Regions from separate parts of the Mesorhizobium sp. CCNWLY176 genome, predicted to be linked through region 2. Evidence: predicted binding sites of a transcription regulator. Region 2 holds the regulator's gene; each other region holds the start of a gene.

What was found. The regulator PhoB, encoded in region 2, activates phosphate uptake and scavenging genes when phosphate is short. The targets are predictions, from matches to a motif close to TGTCATNNANCTGTCAT.
Region 1: the regulator PhoB is predicted to act here: its motif matches at 997-1,013, upstream of WBQ96_RS04020 (LTA synthase family protein).
Region 3: the regulator PhoB is predicted to act here: its motif matches at 4,579-4,595, upstream of WBQ96_RS17465 (PhoX family protein).

What each region holds. Positions count from the first base shown of each region.
Region 1 is NZ_JBBBDZ010000002.1:232,191-240,231, forward strand. Features, by position in the region: gene fabD (ACP S-malonyltransferase) at 1-828, opposite strand, end outside; gene WBQ96_RS04020 (LTA synthase family protein) at 1,125-2,972, shown strand; gene WBQ96_RS04025 (TadE/TadG family type IV pilus assembly protein) at 3,041-4,696, opposite strand; gene rpsF (30S ribosomal protein S6) at 5,148-5,672, shown strand; gene rpsR (30S ribosomal protein S18) at 5,672-5,920, shown strand; gene rplI (50S ribosomal protein L9) at 6,133-6,708, shown strand; gene WBQ96_RS04045 (cyclopropane-fatty-acyl-phospholipid synthase family protein) at 6,864-8,041, shown strand, end outside.
Region 2 is NZ_JBBBDZ010000005.1:351,252-359,292, reverse strand. Features, by position in the region: gene xylF (D-xylose ABC transporter substrate-binding protein) at 1-191, opposite strand, end outside; gene WBQ96_RS11525 (ROK family protein) at 478-1,719, shown strand; gene phoB (phosphate regulon transcriptional regulator PhoB) at 1,723-2,412, opposite strand; gene phoU (phosphate signaling complex protein PhoU) at 2,535-3,242, opposite strand; gene pstB (phosphate ABC transporter ATP-binding protein PstB) at 3,276-4,100, opposite strand; gene pstA (phosphate ABC transporter permease PstA) at 4,115-5,431, opposite strand; gene pstC (phosphate ABC transporter permease subunit PstC) at 5,428-6,894, opposite strand; gene WBQ96_RS11495 (PstS family phosphate ABC transporter substrate-binding protein) at 6,961-7,998, opposite strand.
Region 3 is NZ_JBBBDZ010000010.1:81,771-89,811, reverse strand. Features, by position in the region: gene WBQ96_RS17495 (DUF899 domain-containing protein) at 1-54, opposite strand, end outside; gene WBQ96_RS17490 (GFA family protein) at 198-572, opposite strand; gene WBQ96_RS17485 (adenylate/guanylate cyclase domain-containing protein) at 596-1,342, opposite strand; gene WBQ96_RS17480 (SulP family inorganic anion transporter) at 1,473-3,221, opposite strand; gene WBQ96_RS17475 (helix-turn-helix domain-containing protein) at 3,332-3,607, opposite strand; gene WBQ96_RS17470 (phosphatase PAP2 family protein) at 3,695-4,408, opposite strand; gene WBQ96_RS17465 (PhoX family protein) at 4,656-6,647, shown strand; gene WBQ96_RS17460 (hypothetical protein) at 6,808-7,146, opposite strand; gene WBQ96_RS17455 (SDR family oxidoreductase) at 7,359-8,041, shown strand, end outside.

The DNA.
Region 1 (8,041 bases), on a different contig from region 2:
TTCATAAAGCGTGGTCACGCCATTTGCGCCGAACCATTCCACCGTTTCGCGCCAGCGCACGCGGCCGGTCACCTGCTCGACGAGGCGGGCAGCGATCTCATCCGGGTCGCTCAGCGGCCGGACGACGACATTGGCTACGACTGGAACCGAAGGCACGTTCTTCGTCACATCGGCCAGCGCCTCACGCATGGCGTCGGCCGCCGGACCCATCAGTGCGGAATGGAAAGGTGCGGAGACCGAGAGCATCAGTGCGCGCTTGGCGCCCTTTTCGGTGCACAGCTTTGCCGCCAGTTCGACGGCGGCCTTGGCGCCCGAAATCACCAGCTGTCCGCCGCCATTGTCGTTGGCGATCTGGCAGACCGAATTTTGCGCCGCTTCCGCGCAGGCGGCTTCCACGTCGGCCTGCTCAAGTCCGATGATTGCCGCCATCGCCCCCTCGCCTACCGGCACGGCGGCCTGCATGGCATTGCCGCGAATGCGCAGCAGCCGGGCAGCATCGCCAATCGAGAAGGTGCCGGCAGCGGCAAGCGCCGAATATTCGCCAAGCGAGTGGCCGGCGACGTAGGCGACCTTGTCTTTCAGCGAGAATCCGCGCGCTTCCAGCGCCCGGATCGCGGCCATCGACACCGCCATCAGCGCCGGTTGCGCGTTTGCGGTCAGCGTCAGCGTCTCTTCGGGGCCTTCCCACATGATCTGCGAAAGCTTCTGGCCCAGCGCGTCATCGACCTCGTCGAACACCGCGCGAGCCTCCGGAAAGGCATCCGCCAGATCCTTGCCCATGCCCACGGCCTGGCTGCCCTGGCCTGGAAAGGTGAATGCAACGGCCATGTCCCGCTCCCGGATTTGTTTGTCGGAAAGGCCCTGTGGCGCAGGAAAGCCGGCGGAGTCAAGGCCACAGATCATGAAGCGCGGCTGCTATCTACCTGCCGTTCCATGAAAATCCGCAACAGTAATTTACCGGCGGTCTTCCCATTTTGAACACAGACGCTAGATTTTGTGACGGTTCGATGACAGTGAGATGACGGTTTAGTTTCGCGTTCGAGGTTCGTGAGTTGTCCAATCGGCTTACTGTGGCACAAGGGAATACGGTATGTGAGAGTGCCCGCGGCCGTGCAAAACGCCGCGTGCAGGCGCTCCATCTTGCCCGAACCCTGGCGCTTACCGTCATAATATCGGCACTTCTGGTATTTTCCGTCGAACTGATCGTTCGCGGCTCGCTTGAGCAGACATTGCTGTTTTTCCAGCAGCCGTTCCGGCCGGGTTGGACAACCGTCGTGATCTTTGCGCTGGTGCTGGTGTTTCTCGACGCCCTGCTTGGGCGCGCGCATCACGCTTTGCTGCTGGTGGCGCCGCTGGCGCTGCTCCTGGCCTTCATAGGCCATCAGAAATCGCTCTATCTCGGCGATCCACTTTACCCGACCGACTTTCTCTATGCCCGCCAGATTGTCGAATTGACGCCGCTTCTGGTGCGGCAGCGCCCGATGTCGGCGGTTTTCATGGCAGTCGGGGCGATCGCGGCGATTGCCATGCTGGTCTATGCCTGGAAGTTCTGGCGCCGCCGCATACCGGCACTGTCATGGCGCGCGCGCATCACACGCCTCGGCCTGGCGCTGCCGGCCCTGGTGTTCTTCGGCTCTATCATGGACTACGCGACCTTCTCCTGGGCGCGTGACCGTCTCCAGATCATCCCGATTATGTGGGACCAGAAGGAGAATTATAACAGCAACGGCTTCGCCATCGCCTTCGCGCTCAACGTGCCGATGGCAAAGGTGCTGGCCCCGGCGGGCTATTCGGACAAGGCCATCGCCGCAATCACGCGGCCCGAGGCCGATGCCCCGGTGCTGCCCGCTGAAAAGCCCGACATCATCATCGTGATGAACGAATCCTTCTGGGATCCGACCCGGCTGCCGGGCCTTGAGATCACGCCGGACCCCATCGCCAATGTGCGCTCGCTCGAATCCGGCCATATCTTCTCGCCGGAGTTCGGCGGCATGACCGCCAATGTCGAGTTCGAGGCGCTGACGGGCTTTTCCAACGCCTTCCTGCCTTATGGCAGCATTCCCTATCAGCAATATGTGCGCAGCCCGATTCCCTCGCTCGCCACCTTCCTGAAGAGCGAAGGCTACGCCACCAAGGCGATCCATCCTTTCGGCGGCTGGTTCTGGAACCGCACGCCCGTCTATCAGGCGTTCGGTTTCGACACCTTCCTGTCGGCCGACAATCTGCCGCCGCTCGCTTCACGCGGGCCGCTGGTGTCCGACAAGGCATTGACCGAGGAGATCATTCGCCAGGCCGATGCCACGCGCGATCCGTTCTTCATCTTCACCGTCACGCTGCAGAATCACGGCCCCTATGAGCCGAACCGCTATTGGGACACCAGCCACACCGTCTCGGGCAATGTCAGCCAGACGGCGCGCGATTCGGTGTTGAGCTATGCCGAAGGTGCTTCCGACGGCGACAAGGGCCTCGCGCGGCTGATCGAATGGGCGAAGAACCGCGAGCGTCCGACCGTCATCGCCTTCTTCGGCGACCACCTGCCGCCGCTGGGGCCGGTCTATATCGAAACCGGGTTCATGAAAGACCAGGTCGCACCGCGCAAGGCGCCGCTGCCCGAGATGAGCCTGCAGCATGAGACGCCGCTGGTCATCTGGTCGAACCGCACCGGGCCGGCGGAAAACATCGGCTCGATAAGTCCGGCCTTCCTGCCGCTGCATGTGCTGAAAACGGCCGGCATCAGCCACCCCTACTACACCGGCTTCCTCGGCGGCGTGCGCGAGCATTTCCGCGTTGTCGACCGCAACATGCTGGTGACGCCGAACGACGAAGCCCTGCCGGACTGGTCGCGCGCCAAGGAGATCGATCCCGAGATCCGCGACTATCGCCTGCTGCAATACGACATGATGTTCGGCAAGCGACACGCCGCACCGGAGTTCTTCCCCGAAACGACGGGCAAGCCGGTGCCGGCTACCTGAGACTGACGACGGCGATTCCAGGAAAGTGCGCTGCGGTTTTCCGTCCGGAGTTGCGTAAAGAAAAACCGTCAGTTGGTAACGTAAAGGTCCGTAATCGCATAGGCGATGTTGTCGAAGGCGGCCTTGAGCTGGGTCGCATCCTTGGTTGGATAGTAGTTCGCCGGCGTCGAGGCACAGCCGCTGTAGAGCTTGCGGTTTGCAGCCGTGTCGGCACCCAGAACGACGGTGAACACCTTGACGCCCTGGTTCTTCAGGCGCGTGCACATGGCGTCCGTCCAGGTGTTGACGTTGGTCAAGGCAGTGGCCCTGGTCGAGCTGCTCGTGCCCATGCGGTAGGTGTCGAAATATCCGTAAGCGCCGTAGTCGGACTGATTGGCCAGTTCGCTCGATGCGCCGAAAACGTTGTTCTCGCCATCAGTGAACACAACCACGACCTTGGACGTCTGGTCCGAATTGAAAGCGTCACCCTGGTCGTAGGGCTCGCCCGGCGACAGGACGCGATAACCCCACGCTAGCCCCTCGGATACGTTCGTTCCCGAGCCATACCAGTATACCATCTTGCTGATGTCGGTCTTGAGGCTCTCCAGATCGGTGGTCAGCGGCGCGATCGGGGTCGGACAGGCATAGTTCGGTCCGGTTGTTGCCGGAGCTGCCGTGTTGATCACCGCAGTATTCCTGATGCTGACGTTGGAGTATTTGGCCACAGCCATTTGCTGCGTTTTTTGCAGAACCTTCGTCGCCGCTTTATTGCCGTCGCTGAGGTAGCTGTTGTTGAACGCAGTGGCGCTGTTGGGGGAAGCTTTTGCAGCGCCGGGTTCGTCAGGCGCGAAATAGGGCACGAACACAGTCTCGGGTTTTACGTTACCCGTTTGATCGGCCGCGGTATAGACGAGCTTGGCCGGCGGCGTGTCGTCCAGATTTAACGCGTCAGTGGTCAGGTTTGGAGTGCCATCCGCGTTGAACTTCGAAGTGCGGGCTTCCACGCAGCCTTTCCATTCCACCTTCAGCTTGTTGACGAAAAGATCCCAGTGACCATAGCGCCTACCGTCAGCGTAGGTGGCAAAATTGTTTCCGTTGGTGCTTTTGTCGTCCTTCGGAACAATTGTCCGCTTGTCGATCCACTCGTCCTTGAAGCCGACGCCGTTGATGTTCACCGCCGTCACGAACGGCACCAGCGCCACGCGGATTTCGCGTTCCGGCTTTTCCGTCTTGGCTTGCTTGAGAATGTTGACGAGTTGCGTCGCGCCGTCGCGCAGTGCCTTCATATTGGCGTCGCCCATGGAACCGGTGTTGTCGAGCACCATCGCCACTTCCAGCTTTGCTGTCGATTCATAGGCGCTGGCCTTGACTGAGAGATGCCCGCTCTTGCCGAAGACGAAGCTGAAATTAAGGGCGACCTCCGCCGTGGCCGTCGCAGTGGTCTTGATGTAGTTGACGCCCTGCTCCACCGTCAGATGAGCAGACGGGTTGACGAGGCTGCCCTGGCCGTTTGTGTTGGCCTTGAAATAACCGTCGAAAAGATCGTCGCGCGATGTCGACTTGTCGGCCAGCCGGGAAGCGGCGAGCACGGCCGAATCGAGCGCGTTCTGCAGGCTGGATTTGGCCGACATCAGGTTGGAGACGTCGAGCGCAAAGCCGACGCCGGTTAGCATGACGGGCAGCGACACGGCGAACATCATGGCGAAGTTGCCGCTGGTCGAGCGCCAGAACCGCGTGACGAGCATAAAAGTGTACCCCCGGATCGCCCAAATTGGCCAATTACCGTGATTTCTGGGTGAACAGGGTGAAGAGATCGTTGATTTCCGGGGTACCCTTGCCCGCAATTTCACGCGGTGGTTAAGGATGCGTTGGCGCAGCACCAGCAATTTTCTGCGTCCGACGCCTCCGACCTGAAGCCGGCGCCAAAGCGGCGATCGGCTCCCGCCCTTGCCTTCCGGCCAGAATGCTGTATAGACGCCCGCAATCTGCCGGTCCCAGCTGGGGGCTGAACGGAGGGCCGGAGGTTTTTCGCAAGAAGAGCCGCCGTGTGAAGCAAAAAGTGCTTCCGCCTCCCGTGTCTCCGCTCTCGACCGTCTCGTCATGCTCCTTTCTTCCCTGCTCTTGCAGGTCAAAGAGAAGTTGCAGAGGCTTTAGCCGCCGGGAACCGGACAGGGAAACGAAGAAAGGCAAAGAACAATGGCTCTATACGAACATGTGTTTCTTGCCCGGCAAGACCTCTCGCAGCAGCAGGTCGACGCGCTTGTGGAACACTACAAGGGTGTCATCTCCTCGCATGGCGGGTCCGTTGGCCGGGTCGAGAACTGGGGACTGAAGTCCCTCACCTACCGCGTCAAGAAGAACCGCAAGGCGTATTACACGCTTATGGATCTCACCTGCCCGTCGGCCGCTCTCAACGAGATGGAGCGCCAGATGGGTCTTTCCGAAGACGTCCTGCGCTTCCTGACCGTCAAGGTCGAGGCTCATGAAGAAGGCGTCTCCGCCATGATGCAGAAGCGCGAAGAGCGCTCCGAGCGTGGCGACCGCGGCTTCGGCGATCGTGGCGACCGCCCGAACCGCAGCTTCGGCGACCGTGACCGCGGCGATCGTGGTCCGCGCAGCTTCGGCGACCGCGATGGCGGTGGCGATCGTGGCCCGCGCAATTTTGGTGACCGTGACGGCGCTCCGCGCCGGCCGCGCGATGAGGCAGGAGCTGCAGAATAATGGTCGACATCAATCAGATCCCGACCCGGCGCCCGTTCCATCGCCGCCGCAAGACCTGCCCGTTCTCCGGCGCCAACGCTCCGAAGATCGATTACAAGGACGTGCGTCTGCTGCAGCGCTACATTTCCGAGCGCGGCAAGATCGTGCCGTCGCGCATCACCGCCGTCAGCCAGAAGAAGCAGCGCGAACTCGCCAAGGCGATCAAGCGCGCCCGTTTCCTCGGCCTGCTGCCCTACGTGGTGAAGTAATAGCTTTCCGTGGTGGGCGGTTTGCCGCCCATCACACTCTCCTCCGCGACGGGCGCGGATCAGGAGCTGCGTAAAATCCCGAGTTGGGATCGGTAACGATCTCTAACTGCCGCGACAGGCAGGACAGCGACACCGGCGGCAACGCCCTCTCTGCGTCCTGACCTGTTCCGATCATTTCCGGCGAAAGCCGAAACCGAACAAGGATCAGAACCATGCAAGTCATTCTTCTCGAACGTATTTCCCGCCTCGGCCAGATGGGCGACACCGTCAAGGTCAAGGACGGCTTTGCCCGTAACTTCCTGCTGCCGCAGGGCAAGGCGCTTCGCGCCAACGAAACCAACAAGAACAAGTTCGAAGGCCAGCGCGCCCAGCTCGAAGCCCGCAACCTCGAGCGCAAGTCCGAAGCCCAGGAAATCGCAGACCGCCTCGACGGTAAGACCTTCACCGTCGTGCGTTCGGCCGGCGAAACCGGCCAGCTCTACGGTTCGGTCTCGACCCGCGACATCTCCGACATCGTCACCGCCGAAGGCTTCTCGGTCAACCGCAACCAGGTCGAGCTCAACCAGCCGATCAAGACCATCGGCCTGACCAATGTGGCGATTGCGCTGCATCCGGAAGTCGAAGTCACCATCACGCTGAACATCGCCCGCACGGCTGACGAAGCCGAGCGCCAGGCAGCCGGCGAGAAGCTGGATTCGGCCGAAGCCATCTACGGCGACGACATCAACGAGAACGCCCGCCCCGACAACTTCTTCGACCCGAACGAAGAAGAAGGCGAGGAAGCCTGATCACGCTTTAAAAAGCGGATTGTTCATTCGTGAACTGGACCAAAGCCCGGGTGAAAACCCGGGCTTTTTTGTACAAGCTGGAACATTTTCAGCCGTGGCTCTTTGACGCAGAATGATGTCGACCCCATATTGAAATCAGCATTGGGTGCCTTGGCATGAACATTCTGCTTCAACGTGTAATTGAACGTCTCGTTCGCACCGGTAACCTCACCGTCACCGGACCGAACGGCTCCACCCACACTTTCGGCGACGGCACTGGCGAGCCCGTCCATGTCGTCATCAACACGCGCCATGCCGAGCGCGCCATCGCCTTCGACCCTATGCTGGCACTGCCGGAAGCCTTCATGGAAGGCGAGCTGGACGTCGTCGAAGGCGACATTCTCGGCGTGTTGCGCGTGGCTTTCCAGAATATGGGTCCGGGCGGCATCGAGGCATCATGGACGAAGGCCGTCGAGGGCCTGCGCCATGCCTTCCGCCGATTCTACCAGTTGAACACGGCCGGCCGCTCCAGGCGCAACGTGCAACGCCACTACGACCTCTCGGGCGAGCTCTACAAGCTCTTCCTCGACGACGACATGCAATATTCCTGCGCCTATTTCGAGCGGCCAGACATGACGCTGGAGGAAGCCCAGCTCGCCAAGAAAAGGCATATCGCTGCCAAGCTGCGCATCAAGCCCGGCCAGAACGTGCTCGATATCGGTTCCGGCTGGGGCGGTCTCGGCCTTTATCTCGCCCGCACCTTCGATGCGGACGTTCTCGGCGTCACGCTGTCGACCGAGCAGCATGCGGTCGCCACCGAGCGCGCGCATGAAGAAGGGCTGGAAAACCACGTCCATTTCGAGCTTCGCGACTACCGCCACCTGACCGAGCGTTTCGACCGCATCGTTTCGGTCGGCATGTTCGAGCACGTCGGCGTCAACCACTACCGCACCTTCTTCGACAAGGTCGCCACGCTGCTGAAGCCCGACGGCGTCATGGTGCTGCATTCGATCGGCCGCAGCGGGCCGCCCTCGGCCACCAACGCTTTCATCCGCAAGCACATCTTCCCCGGCGGCTACATCCCCGCGTTGTCGGAAGTGCTGCCGCATATAGAGAAGTCGGGCCTGATGGTCTCGGACGTCGAAGTCTTGCGCCTGCACTATGCCGACACGCTGAAGAACTGGCGCGAACGCTTCATGGCCAACCGCGAGCGGGCCAAGGAAATCTACGACGAGCGCTTCTGCCGCATGTGGGAGTTCTATCTCGCCGGCTCGGAAGCCGCGTTCCGCTGGCAGGACCTCATGGTGTTCCAGATCCAGCTCACCCGCCGCAACGACATCGTGCCCCTGACGCG
Region 2 (8,041 bases):
GCGTCGGCGGAGATGTACTTGTCGCCGGATGCTTCGAGAGCAGCCTTGATCGCCGCTTCGTCGGTCTTCCAGCGCTCTTCCTGGAAATTCGACCAGGACACGCCGACGATCTTGTCCTTCGCATGCGCGACAGCGCCCAGCGACATGGACAGCGCAACACCCGCCAGCATGGCGGTTGCAAACTTCTTCATGATTTCCTCCCTGGCGCCAAGACAGCGCAACGATACTTTGGCCTTCGGGCCTACCCAGAAGCTCTTTTTTTCGAGCCTCGAAAAAAAGAATGACGCATGCGCAGAGTTCTGTCAATATCCTTGTGCCGCTGTTGACGGGCCTGCCCTGTGAAGGGATGGTTCACGATGGTTGCAAAGGCTAGGATCCCTTGTCCGAACAGCCTTCGGAAGGATCACGGTCCAACAACAAGGCAGGGGCCGTTCCGCTTCAGCGGAATGAACAGGCTCCCGGGAGGAATACGAAAACATGTCGGTCGCGATCCGTCACGACGATCTGCGCAAGCGCAACCGCGCCATGGTCATTGCCGCCGTGCGCCAGGCGCAACAGCCGTCGCGTACCGAGATCGCCGGTTCGACCGGGCTCAGCCACTCGACCATCTCCGCAATCTCGTCGGACCTTATCGCCGAGGGGATTCTGCTGGAAGCCAAGGGGCCGGAAGCGTCGTCACAAAAGCGCGGGCGGCCACAGGTGGCGCTGGAACTGAATCCCGATGCCGCCGAAATCGTCACCGTCGTCCTTTCCCTGAACTTCCTTTCGGTCGCGATCGTCGACTATTCCGGCAAGGTCGTGTCCGAAGAAGAACGCAGGCTCGAAACGCTGACCATGTCGCGCGACGGCTTGATCGGCGAATGCGTGGCCATGGTGCGCCGGCAGATCGCGCTGCGTAAATCGGCCGGCCGGCGGGTGATGCGCATCGGCATGGCCGTGCAGGGCATCACCGATTCCACGTCCCGCGCGATGCTGTGGACGCCGATCACAGCGCATACCCACATCGCTTTCGCCGACATCATCGAGGAAGCAACCGGCATTCCCGTGACCGTCGAGAACGACTGCAACATGATTGCGGTGGCGCTGAGATGGCGCAAGCCCGAGCGCTACCACAATGACTTCATCGCCGTGCTGCTTTCGCACGGCATCGGCATGGGCATGGTGCTGAAGGGCGAGCTCTTCACCGGCACGCAATCCTCCGGTGGCGAGTTCGGCCATATGATCCATCGGCCCGATGGCGCGCTCTGCCGCTGCGGCCGGCGCGGCTGCGTCGAAGCCTATGCCGGCAACTATGCCATCTGGCGCAAGGCAAAACAGGCAAGCGAAGACGATGCGCCGCTCGCCGACATCAGCGATGGCGACATGCGCATGCTGGCAGATAGCGCACGCGCGAGCGACGGCCCCGAGCGCGAAGCGTTCCGCAAGGCTGGCGAAGCGATCGGCTTCGGCCTTGGCAGCCTGTTCGCGCTGATCGATCCCGCTCCGGTCGCCGTCGTCGGCATTGGCGCCACCGCTTTCGACCTGATCGAGCCGGCGCTGCGCGAAGCGATCGACAGGACCGCCGGCGGCCAGCACAACAAGGCGATCTCCTTCGACACCGAGCCGAACGAGCTTCCGCTTATCCGCGAAGGCTGCACCATGCAGGCGCTGACCTTCGTCGATCAGGAAATTTTTGCACCGGGCGCAAGCCCGGCAGCAGCGGGCAGGAACGTAGCCTGAAAATCAGTCCTCGCGGATCGCGTAGCCAGAGCCGCGGATGGTGCGGATGACGTCGGGCATTCGGCCTGTATTGACGGCCTTGCGCAGCCGGCCGACATGCACGTCCACGGTGCGCTCGTCGATATAGATCGTCTCGCCCCAGACATTGTCGAGAAGCTGGCTGCGCGAGAAGACGCGGCCGGGATGGCGCATCATGAATTCGAGCAGGCGGAATTCCGTCGGCCCGAGCTTGATCTCGCTCTTCTTGCGATAGACGCGGTGCGCCTCGCGGTCGAGCACGATATCGCCGACCTTGAGCACGCTGGAAAGCACTTCCGGCTTGGCGCGGCGCAGCAGTGCGCGCACCCGCGCCATGAATTCCGGCGTCGAGAACGGCTTGACCAGATAGTCGTCGGCGCCGGTGGAAAGGCCACGCACGCGGTCGCTTTCCTCGCCACGCGCCGTCAGCATGATGATCGGCAGGCGTTCGGTTTCGGGACGCATTCTCAGCCGGCGGCAAAGTTCGATGCCGGAAACCGCCGGCAGCATCCAGTCGAGCACCAGAAGATCGGGCACGTTTTCCTGAAGCCTGATTTCGGCCTCGTCGCCGCGCGGCACGATCTCGACCTGATAGCCTTCCGATTCGAGATTATAGCGAAGCAGCACGCCCAGCGGCTCTTCGTCTTCCACCACCATGACTTTGGGTGCGATCATCAATTTGCCGTCCTGTTAACGCGATCCGGTTCGAGCCCCCTCGCCTTTCGCATGGTGTCCGGCGGGTTTCGCACCGCCGGTGGAGCAAGCTTACCCTTTTAAATCTCCGCTATCGACACGCCTCAGGCGGCGGGTGCGGTCATCGACGTCTCGTCCTGCTTCGGCCGATTGAGCGGAAGCTGCTTTCCGGTCATCACATAATAGGCGTTTTCGGCAATGTTGGTGACATGGTCGCCGATGCGCTCCAGATTCTTGGCGCAGAACAGAAGGTGCGTGCAAGCGGTAATGTTGCGCGGGTCTTCCATCATGTAGGTCAGGAGCTCGCGGAACACGGCGGTGTATTTGACGTCGATCTTCTCGTCAGCGGCGCGCAGCGCCTGCAGTTCGTCAGGCCGGCGCGACACATAGTGGTCGACCACTTCCCGAACCTGATCCAGCACCATGCCCGACATCGCCTCGATCGAATGGGCAAGGTCGCGCGGCGTGGCGCTCTGGCCGACTGCGCTGACGCGCTTGGCGATGTTCTTGGCGAGATCGCCGATCCGCTCCAGATCACCGGCCATGCGGATGGCGCCGACAACCGCGCGCAGGTCCTGCGCCATCGGCTGGCGCTTGGCGATCAACGTGATCGCGCGCTCGTCCAGCTCGCGCTGGCGCGCATCCATGATGGCGTCGTCAGAAACGACGCGCTGGCCGAGCGCATTGTCGGACTGAACCAGCGCCTGGATCGAAGCGCTGACCATCGCGCCGGCCAGGTCGCCCATGTCCCGGATGAGACGGTCGATATGTCCCAGATCTTCATCGAAAGAGGTGACGGTATGTTCGCCCATGATGCTGTCCTTGCAATCCGCGTCGTGTTCGCGTCAGCCGAAGCGGCCGGTGATGTAGTCCTGGGTTCGCTTGTCGTCGGGGTTGGTGAACATCTTGTCGGTCGCACCCTCCTCGACGAGATAGCCGAGATGGAACATCGCCGTGCGCTGCGAAACGCGCGCTGCCTGCTGCATCGAGTGAGTGACGATGACGATCGTGTAGTTCTGGCGCAGTTCGTCGATCAGTTCCTCGACCCTTGCGGTGGCGATCGGATCAAGCGCAGAGCACGGCTCGTCCATCAGGATCACCTCGGGCGACACCGCGATGGCGCGCGCGATGCACAGGCGCTGCTGCTGGCCGCCGGAAAGCCCGGTGCCGGGTTCGAGCAGGCGGTCCTTGACCTCGTTGAACAGGCCGGCCTTCTTCAGGCTGGTCTCGACGACATGATCCATATCGGACTTCTTCTTGGCCAGCCCATGGATGCGCGGCCCGTAGGCGACGTTCTCGTAGATCGACTTCGGGAACGGGTTCGGCTTCTGGAAGACCATGCCGACGCGGGCGCGCAGTTCGACCACGTCGATGTTCTTGTCGTAGATGTCTTCATTGTCGAGCGTGATCTTGCCGGTCACCCGCGCGCTGTCGATCGTGTCGTTCATGCGGTTGAGGCAGCGCAGGAAGGTCGACTTGCCGCAGCCCGAAGGGCCGATCAGCGCCGTCACCTGGTTTTCGCGCACGTCGAGATCGACATCGAACAGCGCCTGCTTCTCGCCGTAAAACACGCCGACCTTGTTGCCGCGCATCTTGATGATTTCGTTGGGTGTGCCGCTCATTTTATCGCTCACTGCGCTTTCGAGTGCTTTCTCGGTCATGATGTTCATAACATGGTCCTTTTCTACCAGCGCCGTTCGAAGCGGCGGCGCAGCACGATCGCGGTGATGTTCATCGCCATCAGGAAGATGAGCAGGATAATGATGGCGCCCGACATGCGCTCGACGAAGGCGCGCTCGGCCTCGTTTGCCCACATATAGATCTGCACCGGCAAGGCCGTCGCCGGCTCAAAGGGCGTTGTCGGATAATTGGCAACGAAGGCGACCATGCCGATCAAGAGCAGTGGTGCCGTCTCGCCCAGTGCACGCGCCAGGCCTATGATGGTGCCGGTCAGGATGCCGGGGGCAGCCAGCGGCAATATGTGCTGGAACACCATCTGCATCTTGGATGCCCCGAGACCCAACGCTGCCGAACGGATCGACGGCGGCACGGCGGCAAGGGCTGCGCGGGTGGCGATGATGATCGTCGGAAGCGTCATCAGGGTCAGAACGAGACCGCCGACGAAAGCGGCCGAACGCGGCAGGCCGAGGAAGTTGATGAACACCGACAGGCCGAGCAGGCCGAAGACAATCGATGGCACGGCGGCGAGATTGTTGATGTTGACCTCGATCAGGTCGGTCAGACGGCCCTTCTTGGCGAATTCCTCGAGATAGATCGAGGCTGCGACGCCGATCGGCAAAGCAAGCAGAAGCACGATCACCATCATGTAAAAGGAACCGATGATCGCCACGCCCATGCCCGAGGTCTCAGGACGGCTGGAAGCGCCGAAGGTGAACAGGCCCTTGTTGAAACGCTCGGCCATCGAACCGTCGGCCGTGAGTTGCTTCATCCAGATGACCTGCTGGTCGGAAACCTTGCGCCGCGCCTCATCGACGTTGAGATCGATCTGGCCCTTGAAGGCCGAGTCGAGATTGGCGGCGGCTAGGATGTCGACGTTGCGGGTCGTGCCGATGACCGATGGATCGGCCGCAACCACGTCACGCAGCTGCGTGCGGGCGCCGTCCGACAGGAAGCCCTTGAGCTTGCGGATCGTCACCTTGTCATCCGGGTTGATCCCCAGCTTGGCGACCAGCGCGTTCTCGGCAAGCTTCGGATAGTTTGCCGAAATCAGCACGCTCGGATCGGTGGCGCGCTTGTTGTCCGGATCGAGGATCTTCTCGTCGAAATTGATCGGCAGCGACACCGTCGTCTGCCAGAACGCCGTGTAGCCCTTGGAGACGATCGAAAACAGCATGATCGCCAGGAAGATGAGGCCGACAGAGATCGCCAGCATGCCGTAGATGCGGAAGCGGCGTTCGGCGGCGTAGCGGCGCTTCAGCCCGATATCGCGGCGCGGACGGGGGACGGCGCCGGCAACTGTGTCCATGGAAATGTCGGTCATTCGTACTGTTCCCGGTACTTGCGCACGATGTAGAGGGCGAAGATGTTCATGATCAGCGTCAGGAAGAAGAGCGTGATGCCGAGCGCGAAGGCGACGAGCGTCTGCGGCGAGTTGAACTCGAGGTCGCCGGTGAGCTGATTGACGATCTTGACGGTGATGGTGGTCATCGCTTCGAACGGGTTGAGCGTCAGGTTGGCGGCCACGCCCGCGGCAAGCACCACGATCATCGTTTCGCCGATGGCGCGCGAGGCGGTGAGCAGGATGGCGCCGACGATGCCCGGCAGCGCGGCAGGCAGGATGACCTTGCGGATCGTCTCCGAACGCGTAGCACCGAGGCCGAGCGAGCCGTCACGCATGGCCCTCGGCACCGCGGTGATGATGTCGTCGGAAAGCGAAGACACGACCGGGATGAGCATGACGCCCATGACGAGACCGGCCGTCAGAATGCTCTGCGCCTGGATGAAGGAGGTGCCGCCGGCAAGGGCTGCACTGAGGTCGCGCAGGAAGGGTCCAAGCGTCACCAGCGCGAAAATACCGTAGACGATGGTCGGGATGCCGGCGAGCAGTTCCAGCGCCGGCTTGACCACGGCACGAACCTTCGGCGAAGCGTATTCGGCCATGTAGACCGCAGACATCAGGCCGACCGGCACGGCAACCAGCATGGCGACCAGCGCGATATAGAGTGTGCCGGCGAGAAGCGGGATCAGGCCGAACTGGCCAGCCGACTCGCCCGCACCGGCGGCAGCGAAGCGCGGGTCCCAGACGGTGCCGAAGAAGAAGCTGAAGAAGGGTACGCGCTCGAAGAAGTTGATCGACTGGAACAGCATCGAAAGCACGATGCCGACCGTCGTCAGGATGGCGATGGTCGAGGCGCCGAGCAGGCCCCAGAGAATGAGCCGTTCGACATTGTTGCGCGCACGCGCCCTGACTTTGATCTGAGAAAGGCCGAAGACGGCACCAGCGACGGCAAGCGCGAGAACCAGGACGCCGCCGATCAGTTGCATCGTATCCTGCGTGCGGTTGGCATCCACCGCGATCGGTATCATGTAGTCCTGCGTATCCGGCGCCAGTGCTACGCCGCGCGCCGCAAGCATGGGCTGCAGCTCGGCGAAGGTAGCCGGCAAATTGTTGGCCGCTTCCGGCTCAAGCTTACGCAAACCGTTGGCGAGGCTCTTGGTCAGGCTGGCGGCCAATGTGCGGCTGGCAATGGCGCTTTCAGCGGTCTGTGCCGGCAACTGGCCGTTGATATGACTGTTGAGATAGACGCTGGAGCCGATGCTCCAGATGGCCAGCAGGAGAAGTGCTGGCAGCGTGGCGAGCAGGAAGGCCCACCAGCCATGATAGTGAGCGCGGGAGTGCGGCTTGACCTTGCCGTTGTCGTGGGCGGCGGCACGCTGTCGTCCGATGAAAAAGGCGACGGCGCCTATGACGAATACGAGCGCGAAGACGAGCATCAAGGACATGGACTACTCCGGGATGGCAGGCATTTCGGGGCGCGGGATAATCCCGCGCCCCGAAATATCGTCTGATTACATGGTCTTGCCGGCGTCGAAGGCTTCGCGCTGTTCCTTGCGCTCGCCTTCCGGAGCCGCAACCAGGCCGTAATCGGCCAGCGGGCTCTCAGGGCCGACCATCTGGTCGTCGAGGAAGAAGTCGACATATTCCTTCAGGCCCGGAACGACGCCGAGGTGAGCCTTCTTCACGTAGAAGTAAAGCGGACGCGACACCGGATATTCACCCTTGGCGATGGTCTCGGTCGAAGGAACGATGCCCTCGACGGTCGCGACCTTCAGCTTGTCGGCGTTGTTTTCGTAGAAGGAGAGGCCGAACACGCCAACGCCGGTCTTGTTGGAAGCGATGCGGGCAAGCGTCTCGGTGTAATCGCCGTCGATGTCGACAGCCTTGCCGTCCTTGCGCACGGCCACGCAGGTCTTGGCGGCAGCCTTGTCATCCTGGCCGGCGGCCTTGATGGCTTCGAGCGCGCCCGAGGACTTGCAGCCTTCGGCAAGGAGCTTTTCTTCGAACACTTCGCGAGTGCCGTGCTTTTCGCCCGGGATGTAGGCAGCGATGTCCCAGTCGGGCAGGTTCGGATTGACCTGGTTCCACTTGGTGTTCGGGTTGTTGACGAGCTTGCCGTCGACGACGATCTGGGCAGCAAGCGCCTTGTAGACGTCTTCCGGCACCAGCGCCCAATCCGGGCCGTTCAGGTCGGTGGCGAACACGATGCCGTCATAGCCGATCTTGACTTCCTGGATGTCCTTGACGCCGGCGTCGACGCAGGACTTCACTTCGTCTGTCTTGATCTTGCGCGAGGAATTGGCGATGTCGATGGTGTTCTCGCCGACGCCCTTGCAGAATTCCTTGATGCCGGCGCCGCTGCCGCCGGACTCGACCACGGGGGTCTTGAAGTTGGTGAAGGTCTCGCCGAAGTTCTCGGCAACGATCTTTGCATAGGGCAGAACGGTCGAGGAGCCAGCGACCTGGATCTGGTCGCGGGCTGCTGCGTAGCCGGCGGAAGCGGCAAGCGCGATCGCTGCGGCCGACGCCGTAAGAAAGAATTTGGTCATTGGGGCCTAACTCCTGTCGGGGAATTTTCTTCGACGCGTTTCT
Region 3 (8,041 bases), on a different contig from region 2:
CGCTGTCTGCGCTTTCATCCATTCCTGCTGCGATACGACTTTATGCGGTTCCATGGTCTTGCTCCTCATTGCCAGGAAATGCCGTTTCGATTTTCTCGACTGCCCGCTCGCCGATGTATTTAACCTATGAGTTAAGTATGGCGTGCGGTCCTGTTCTTGTCAACCCGCCGGCGAAGTCCGGCCATCAATGATGGATGTCAGCCGATGTCCTTGACCCAGGCATGCCGGGACTCGGAATGGACCGCCTGTGTCGGCGCTGGAAAGGCCGGATCGGCGAAGGAACCGACACCGACCGCAACAAATTCGGGCCGGCGCTGCGGTTCCCAGAAGACGGTCGAACCGCAGTCGGGGCAGAAATGAAACGTCACGGGAAAGCCGCTGTCGGACGGGCGCGTATAGGATTTGTGCGGTCCCTCGATCCGAACAGCATCACGGCGAAAGAAGGCCGCGATGCCATAGGTGCTCCCGGTGCGCTTCTGGCAAGCCAGGCAATGGCACAGCGAGACCTTCGCCGGCTCGCCCGTGCAGACGATGCGGAGGTTTTCGCAGGAGCAGGTCGCTGTTCTTTCCATGAAAGCTCTCCGTGCAGCGCCGCTCAGCCGCCTGCGTTCAGAACATGGGCCAGCACAGGCAGCGCAATGCCTTTCAGCGTCAACGCCCGCGTTGCTGTGCCAGCCAGCAGGCCCGCGGCCTGCACTGCGGCCTCGGGGGAGACAAGAATCTCGCCGGCCGCCGCCTGGGCTTCGAGCCTCGCCGTCAGGTTGACGACGCCGCCGATGGCGGTGAAATCGCTGCGCAGCGTCGAGAATTCCCCGATCTCGACCTGACCGGTGTGAACGCCGACACCGACGCCCAGCGCGCCGGCGGCAGTCTCGCCGTGACGCGATGCCAGCGCGGAAAGTGCCGACGTGCAGCGCCGCTGTATGTCGATGGCCGCCGTCACCGCAGCGTCGGCGTGGTGCTCGGTCTTGATCGGAAAGTTGAAGATCGCCATCAGGCCGTCGCCCATCTGCTTGTTGACGATACCGTCATGCGCCCAGATGGCTTGGGCGCATTGATCCTGGAAGACGCTGACGATTTCGCCCAGCACGACAGGGTCCATACGCTCCGACAGGTCGGTGTAGCCGCGTATGTCGGCAAACAGGATGGTGGCCGGCACCGAGATCTGCCGCTGTTTCTTGACATAGCGGAACGAGCGCTCGCAGATCGTGCAGATGTTCGGGTTCATCTTGCTCTGCGTGATGCCGCAGATGCGGAACGGAAGCGCCAGCGGACCCCTGATAGGGATCGGCATATGCATCTGATCCCAGCAGCCCCGGCAAATCCGCGCGGTCGATCCCATCTGAAGCTACATTCCCGGCCGGCATCCATCCGTCAGCCGCCTCGCCGAAGCCAGATTGTCGCTTTCGGCGGGTTTTGGCAACTCGAAGTCGAGCCTAGCCGAGGACAGAATTCAGCACGGGCGATTCCGCTCAATGCAGCGCGACATCCTCGGGCATGTCGCGTTCCGCCCTGATCTGCGCCAGCGCCCCGGCGATCGTCGCCTTGTAGCGGACATGTGGCGGCTTCACGCTATGCGCCATCAGGGTGCGCCGGGTCTGCCGGTTGGCGCCGGTGATGAAGAAGCGCACGCCGGCGCGATTTGCCTTGCGCACCGCACCCTCGATGACATTGGCTGCCGTCGAATCGAGGAACGGCACCGCTGCACAGTCGAGCACGAAGCTCTTGCGCTGGTCGGCGATGCGGTCGAGCACGGTCCCGACGGTCGAGGCCGCACCGAAGAAGAACGCGCCGGAGATGCGGTAGACCACCGTGTCCGGGTCGCTGGCGGAGGCTGCGTCATAGACATTGCGGCCGCCATTGGTGGCATCGGCGACATCGTCGACGGCCAGCGGCGCGTGCGCTTCCACCGCGATCGCCTTGGACATGCGGTTGATGAACAACACCGAGCCGAGCGCGAAGCCAACGACGATGCCGGTCGTCAGGTCGCGGAAGATCACCAGGCCGAAGGTTGCCAGAAGCACCAGTGCATCACCGGGTGAGGAGCGCAGCAGGGCGGCGAAGGCCGGCTTCTCCACCATGTTCCAGGCGACGACGGCGAGCAGCCCGGCAAGGGCAGCGAGCGGGATATAGGCGGCCAATGGCGCAGCCACGAGCATGAAGAGCAGCAGGAACACCGCGTGCAGAAGCCCCGACACCGGCCCATGCGCGCCAGACCGGACATTGGTTGCCGTGCGCGCGATCGTTCCGGTCACGCAGATGCCGCCGAAAAGCGCCGAGCCGATATTGGCGAAGCCCTGCGCCACCAGCTCGCAGTTGGAACGGTGCCGGCGCCCGGTCATGCCGTCGGCGACCACAGCCGAAAGCAGCGATTCGATCGCGCCGAGCAGCGCGAAGGCGATCGCATCCGGCAGCACGGCGTAGGCCTTGTCGAGGCTGAACATCGGCAACGCCGGCTCCGGCAGCATGCGCGGAATGCCGCCGAAACGCGTGCCGATCGTCTCGACCGGCAGGTTGAGCACGACGGCCGCCAGCGACGCGACCGCGATGGCGATCAGGAAACCGGGCCAGGACGGCCGCCAGCGCTTCAGGGCAATAATGATGGCGATCGTCAGTACGGCGACGGCAAGTGCTGAGCCATTCGTCGTGCTTGCGGCCTCGCCAAGCGCGATCAGCCGGGGCACCAGTTCGCCGGGCTCCTTGCCGGCAAGCGTCAGGCCGAACAGATCGTGCAACTGGCTGGAAAAGATGATGACGGCGATGCCGGCGGTGAAGCCCACCGTCACCGGATACGGAATGAATTTTATGTAAGTGCCGAGCCGCAGATAGCCGGTGGCGATGAGGAAGACGCCCGACATCAGCGTGGCGAGGATCAGCCCGTCTATGCCGTGACGGTCGGCGGTCGCGGCCACCAGCACGATGAAGGCACCCGCCGGCCCGCCGATCTGGAACCGGCTGCCGCCAAGCAGCGAAACGATGAAGCCGCCGACGATTGCCGTGAACAGCCCGCGTTCCGGCCCGACGCCCGAGGCAATCGCGATCGCCATCGACAGCGGCAATGCGACGATCGCAACGGTCAGCCCGGCAATCATGTCGGCCTTGAATTGCGGAAGATGATAGCCTTCGCGAAAGACCGTGATCAGCTTGGGCGTGAACAGCTCCGCGAAACTGGGTTCTGCTTGCCGTGATGCCTGATGCCGTGATTGACGAAGCGTATCCATGAACTGCCTTCCGCATATGAAGGCGGCGGGATCGTCGGCTGGATCAGCGGTGCCGGCAGGCCGGTCACTCTCGCATCATGTCGGCGGTCGCCGTCGCGACTCTTTGCGGATCAGCCGTTGGAACCGTTTCGGTCGGGCGCCGGCTGCCTGAGGCGCACGCCCCTGCCGCTGCCCTCGCTCGGCTGGTTTTCCCCGATCAGTTCGACGCCCGATTTCTCAAGCGCCTGAATGACCTTGACCAGCGTGTCGACCACGCCCCGCACCACACCGTCGCTCGCTTCCATGCGCTGAATGGTCGGAAGCGAAACGCCGGCGCGTTCGGCGAGTGTCTTCTGGTCTATCCCGGCCAGCGCCCGTGCGGCGCGCATTTGCGCAGCTGTGATCACTGGTCAGAACTCCCGTCTGAGTCCGCAATATGAATGTATGGTACAGTTATCATGATGTTTCAAGCATGAATATGAAGTGTAAATCCATCAAGAAGGTCCCGATGCCGCGTCTTCCGGAGTGCCTTGCCGCAGGAACCAGCGCCCGACCAGCCAGCACAGCATCGCCCAGGCCGACCCGGCGCACCATCCGGCCAGCACGTCCGAAGGCCAGTGAACGCCGAGATAGATGCGGCTGAGCCCCACCAGGAAAGTCAGCAGGACGGCGACGAACAGCACATAGATCTTGGTCGCGCGCCCGGTCATCCGCCGCGCCAGCAGCGTGCCTAGCGTCAGGAAGGTCACCGCCGACATCATCGCATGGCTGCTCGGAAAGCTCAGCGTGTGCACATTGACCAGATGCGACACCAGTTCCGGGCGCGGGCGGTCGATGCCAAGCTTCAGCAGGCCGTTCAGCGCCTGGCCGCCGGTGATCGCAACGAAGACGAACAATGCCGTCGCAATGCGGCGCGTGATCAGGAGGTAGATGATCGTGACGGTGACGATGGCCACGAGAATGGCCCCGCCGCCGAGGCTGGTGATGTCGCGCATGACATCCTCCATCCAGAAAGGTCCGATCGGCGTACTTGGGTCGCCCGGCGTGCGGAAGGCCAGGAGGATCTGCGTGTCGAAGCCGTGAGGGGCCGCGTCGCGCGCTACCTCCATCAGCTCGACGAAGCCCCACAGCCCGCCGGCGATGATGATCGCCGCAAGCAGCACGGTGAACTCCACCTTGCCGCGCAGATTTGCCAGAAATGTCGGCATGAAAACCCCAGGCTGTTTCGTCGGCACAATAGATGCGGTGCCTTCAATAAGCGGGCAAGCCGGCCGGCGCAAATGCCGCGAATTTTTTCATGCCCGGTTTTCGGAAATTCCGATGGTCCGTCAAGCAGATGAGGCCGTGCGCATTGTTATTTGAGCACACGACGCGATAGCGTCATCTTCCTGTTACGCAGCCGCTTTAGCCGTCGGTTTCATCCCCAAGCCACCGATCAAGCCAGAGGACACGCTGATGAACGATCATTTTCCCCCGGAAGCCGTTTTCCGCACCAGCCAGCTCGAGGAGAATGACGGCCCCGGCCACAATCCGACGGAAAACCCGACCATGGGCGAAATCATAGCCTCGCGCTTCTCGCGCCGCGGTTTCCTGAAAGGTTCGCTCGCCGTTTCGGCCATCGCCGCCACCGTCAGCCCGCTGGCGCTGATCACCGCCGACAATGCGCGCGCAGCCTCCGGCTCCGCCTTCAACTTCGACGAGATCGAGGCCGGCATCGACGAAAAGCATCACGTCGCCGCCGGCTATGACGCCGACGTGCTGCTGCGCTGGGGCGATCCGCTGTTTGCCGACGCGCCGGAATTCGACCCGAAGAACCAGTCGGCCGAAGCCCAGGCAAAGCAGTTCGGCTACAACAATGACTATGTCGGCTTTATCCCGATCGACGGTTCGTCCGAGCATGGCCTGCTCGTCGTCAACCACGAATACACCAACGAGCACCTGATGTTCCCCGGCATCGTCACTGTGGCCGAGGGCAAGATCAAGGTTGCCGATGCCGACCAGAAGCGCGTCGACATCGAAATGGCGGCCCATGGCGGCACCATCGTCGAGATCAAAAAGGAAGGCGGCAAGTGGCAGGTCGTGCGTGACGGCAAGCTCAACCGCCGTATCACCTCCACCACCGAAATGCGGCTTTCCGGCCCCGTCGCCGGCCACGACCGCGTCAAGACCAATGCCGACGCTGCCGGTACGAAAGTCTTCGGCACCGTCAACAACTGTGCCGGCGGCGTCACGCCATGGGGCACCTATGTCATGGCCGAAGAAAACATCCACGGCTATTTCGCCGGCGAGCTGCCGGCCGACCACAAGGAAGCCGCCAACTACAAGCGCATGGGCATTCCCGAAGGCACCTATCAGTGGGCCAATTTCTACGATCGCTTCGACGTGTCGAAGGAGCCGAACGAAGCCAATCGTTTTGGCTGGATCGTCGAGGTCGACGTCAACGACCCGAACTCGGTGCCGAAGAAGCGCACCGCCATGGGCCGCTTCAAGCACGAGGGTGCCGAATCGATCGTCGCCAAGGACGGCCAGGTCGTCTTCTATCTCGGCGATGACGAGCGCTTCGACTACGTCTACAAATTCGTCACCGCCGGCAAGTTCAATCCGGACGATCGCGCCGCCAATCTCGACCTGCTCGACGAAGGCACGCTTTACGTGGCCAAGTTCGCCGATGACGGTTCGTTCGAATGGCTGCCGGTCGTGTTCGGCCAGGGCCCGTTGACCGCCGAAAACGGCTTTGCCAGCCAGGCTGACGTGCTGATCGAAACCCGCCGCGCCGGCGACCTGCTCGGCGCGACCAAGATGGACCGGCCGGAAGACATTCAGCCCAATGCCGTCAACGGCAAGGTCTATGTCATGCTGACCAACAACACCAAGCGCAAGGCCGATCAGGTCGACGCCGCCAACCCGCGCGCCGAAAACGCCTTCGGCCATCTCATCGAACTGGTGGAAGAGGGCGGCGACTTCGCCGCGACCAAGGGCAAGTGGGAAGTGCTGCTGAAATGCGGTGATCCTTCGGTCGCCGAGGTCGGTGCATCCTTCTCCACATCGACCACTGCCAATGGCTGGTTCGGCATGCCCGACAACTGCGCCGTCGACGCCGATGGCCGCCTCTGGGTCGCCACCGACGGCAATTCGCCCAAGGCCACCGGCCGCACCGACGGCATCTGGGCGGTCGACACCGAGGGCGAGGCGCGGGCAACGTCAAAGCTGTTCTTCCGCGTGCCGGTGGGTGCCGAAATGTGCGGCCCGCTGCTCGCCCCCGACATGCAGTCGATGTTCGTCGCCGTCCAGCATCCGGGCGATGGCGGCGAGGACTGGGAAGGCTTTGGCCGCCCCTCCTACTACGAGGACCTGTCGACCCGCTGGCCCGACTTCAAGGACGACATGCCGGTACGCCCGGCCGTCGTCGCCATCACCAAACAGGGCGGCGGCAAGATCGCGGTTTGATTGGCTCGACTAAAGCCTAGCTGCCCCTCATCCGCCTGCCGGCACCTTCTCCCCGTATAGTGACGGGGAGAAGGACGAAGCTGCAACGCTGACGCCTCCCTCTCCCCGTTGTTCACGGGGAGAGGGTAAGGGTGAGGGGCAGCACCTGCCTCTAAGATTTTTACTGCCCGCTCGCCGTAGGCCCGAGCGTAATCAACCCGACAGCCACGATCGCAAGCACGATCCCGCCGCTCTGAACAAGGCTCAACCGCTCGCCGAAAAACGCAAGCGCAATCACATTGACCGCGACAAGCTGGATGACGGCCGACAGGCTGAAGGCCGAGGCCATGCCGAATTCGCGCACCAGCCGCAGCATGATGAGATTGCCCAGCGAATAGAGCGCCAGCGTCAGCAGCAGCTTGGGAATGCTCGGTGCGAGCGCCCAGGATTTGGCGCCCGTTGCAGCGAGCAGGAATATCACCGTCGAAGCGATGAGTTGGGCGAAGCCGGATAGGGACAAATTGTTCTCCGCGGGCAGGGCCGTGCATGGCATCCAGCCCCTTTTCGCGATCTCTCGGGCAAAGCCGGCACGCCGTCAAGATGCTGGCGCGTCCCGGCCATGGGCCAGCGCCGTCCGCCATCTGTTGGACCAGCGTCTTGCCCTGCGAGGACGGCACCGATACCTCTTGGCGATGCACTGGCTGCGGTCAGATCACGAAAGGGAGAGAAAGAATGTCGGAACTGAAAACGGCGATCGTCACGGCGGGCGGCAGCGGCATGGGTGCGGATGCGGCGCGCAAGCTTGCCGAAGACGGCTTTCAGGTCGCGATTCTCTCCTCGTCCGGCAAGGGCGAGGCGCTGGCCGAAAAGCTCGGCGGCATCGGCGTCACCGGCTCCAACCGTTCCAACGACGACCTCAAGCGGCTGGTCGACGCAACGGTCGAGAAGTGGGGCCGCATCGACGCGGTGGTCAACAGCGCCGGCCACGGCCCGCGCGCGCCGATCCTTGAGATCACCGACGAGGACTGGCATCTCGGCATGGAGACCTATCTGCTGAATGCCGTACGCATCGCACGTCTGGTCACGCCGGTGATGCAGGCGCAGAAGTCCGGCTCCATCGTCAACATCTCGACCTACGCCGCCTTCGAGCCGGAAGCGCTGTTCCCGACTTCGGGCGTATTCCGCGCCGGGCTTGCCTCCTTCACCAAGCTCTTCGCAGACAAATACGCCGCGGAAAACATCCGCATGAACAACGTCCTGCCCGGCTTCATCGACAGCCTCCCCGAAGCCGGCGAACGGCGCGAGCGCATCCCCATGGGCCGCTACGGCCGCGTCGAGGAGGTGTCTGAGCTCATCGCCTTCCTGGCCAGCGACCGCTCCAGCTACATCACCGGCCAGAACATCCGGATTGATGG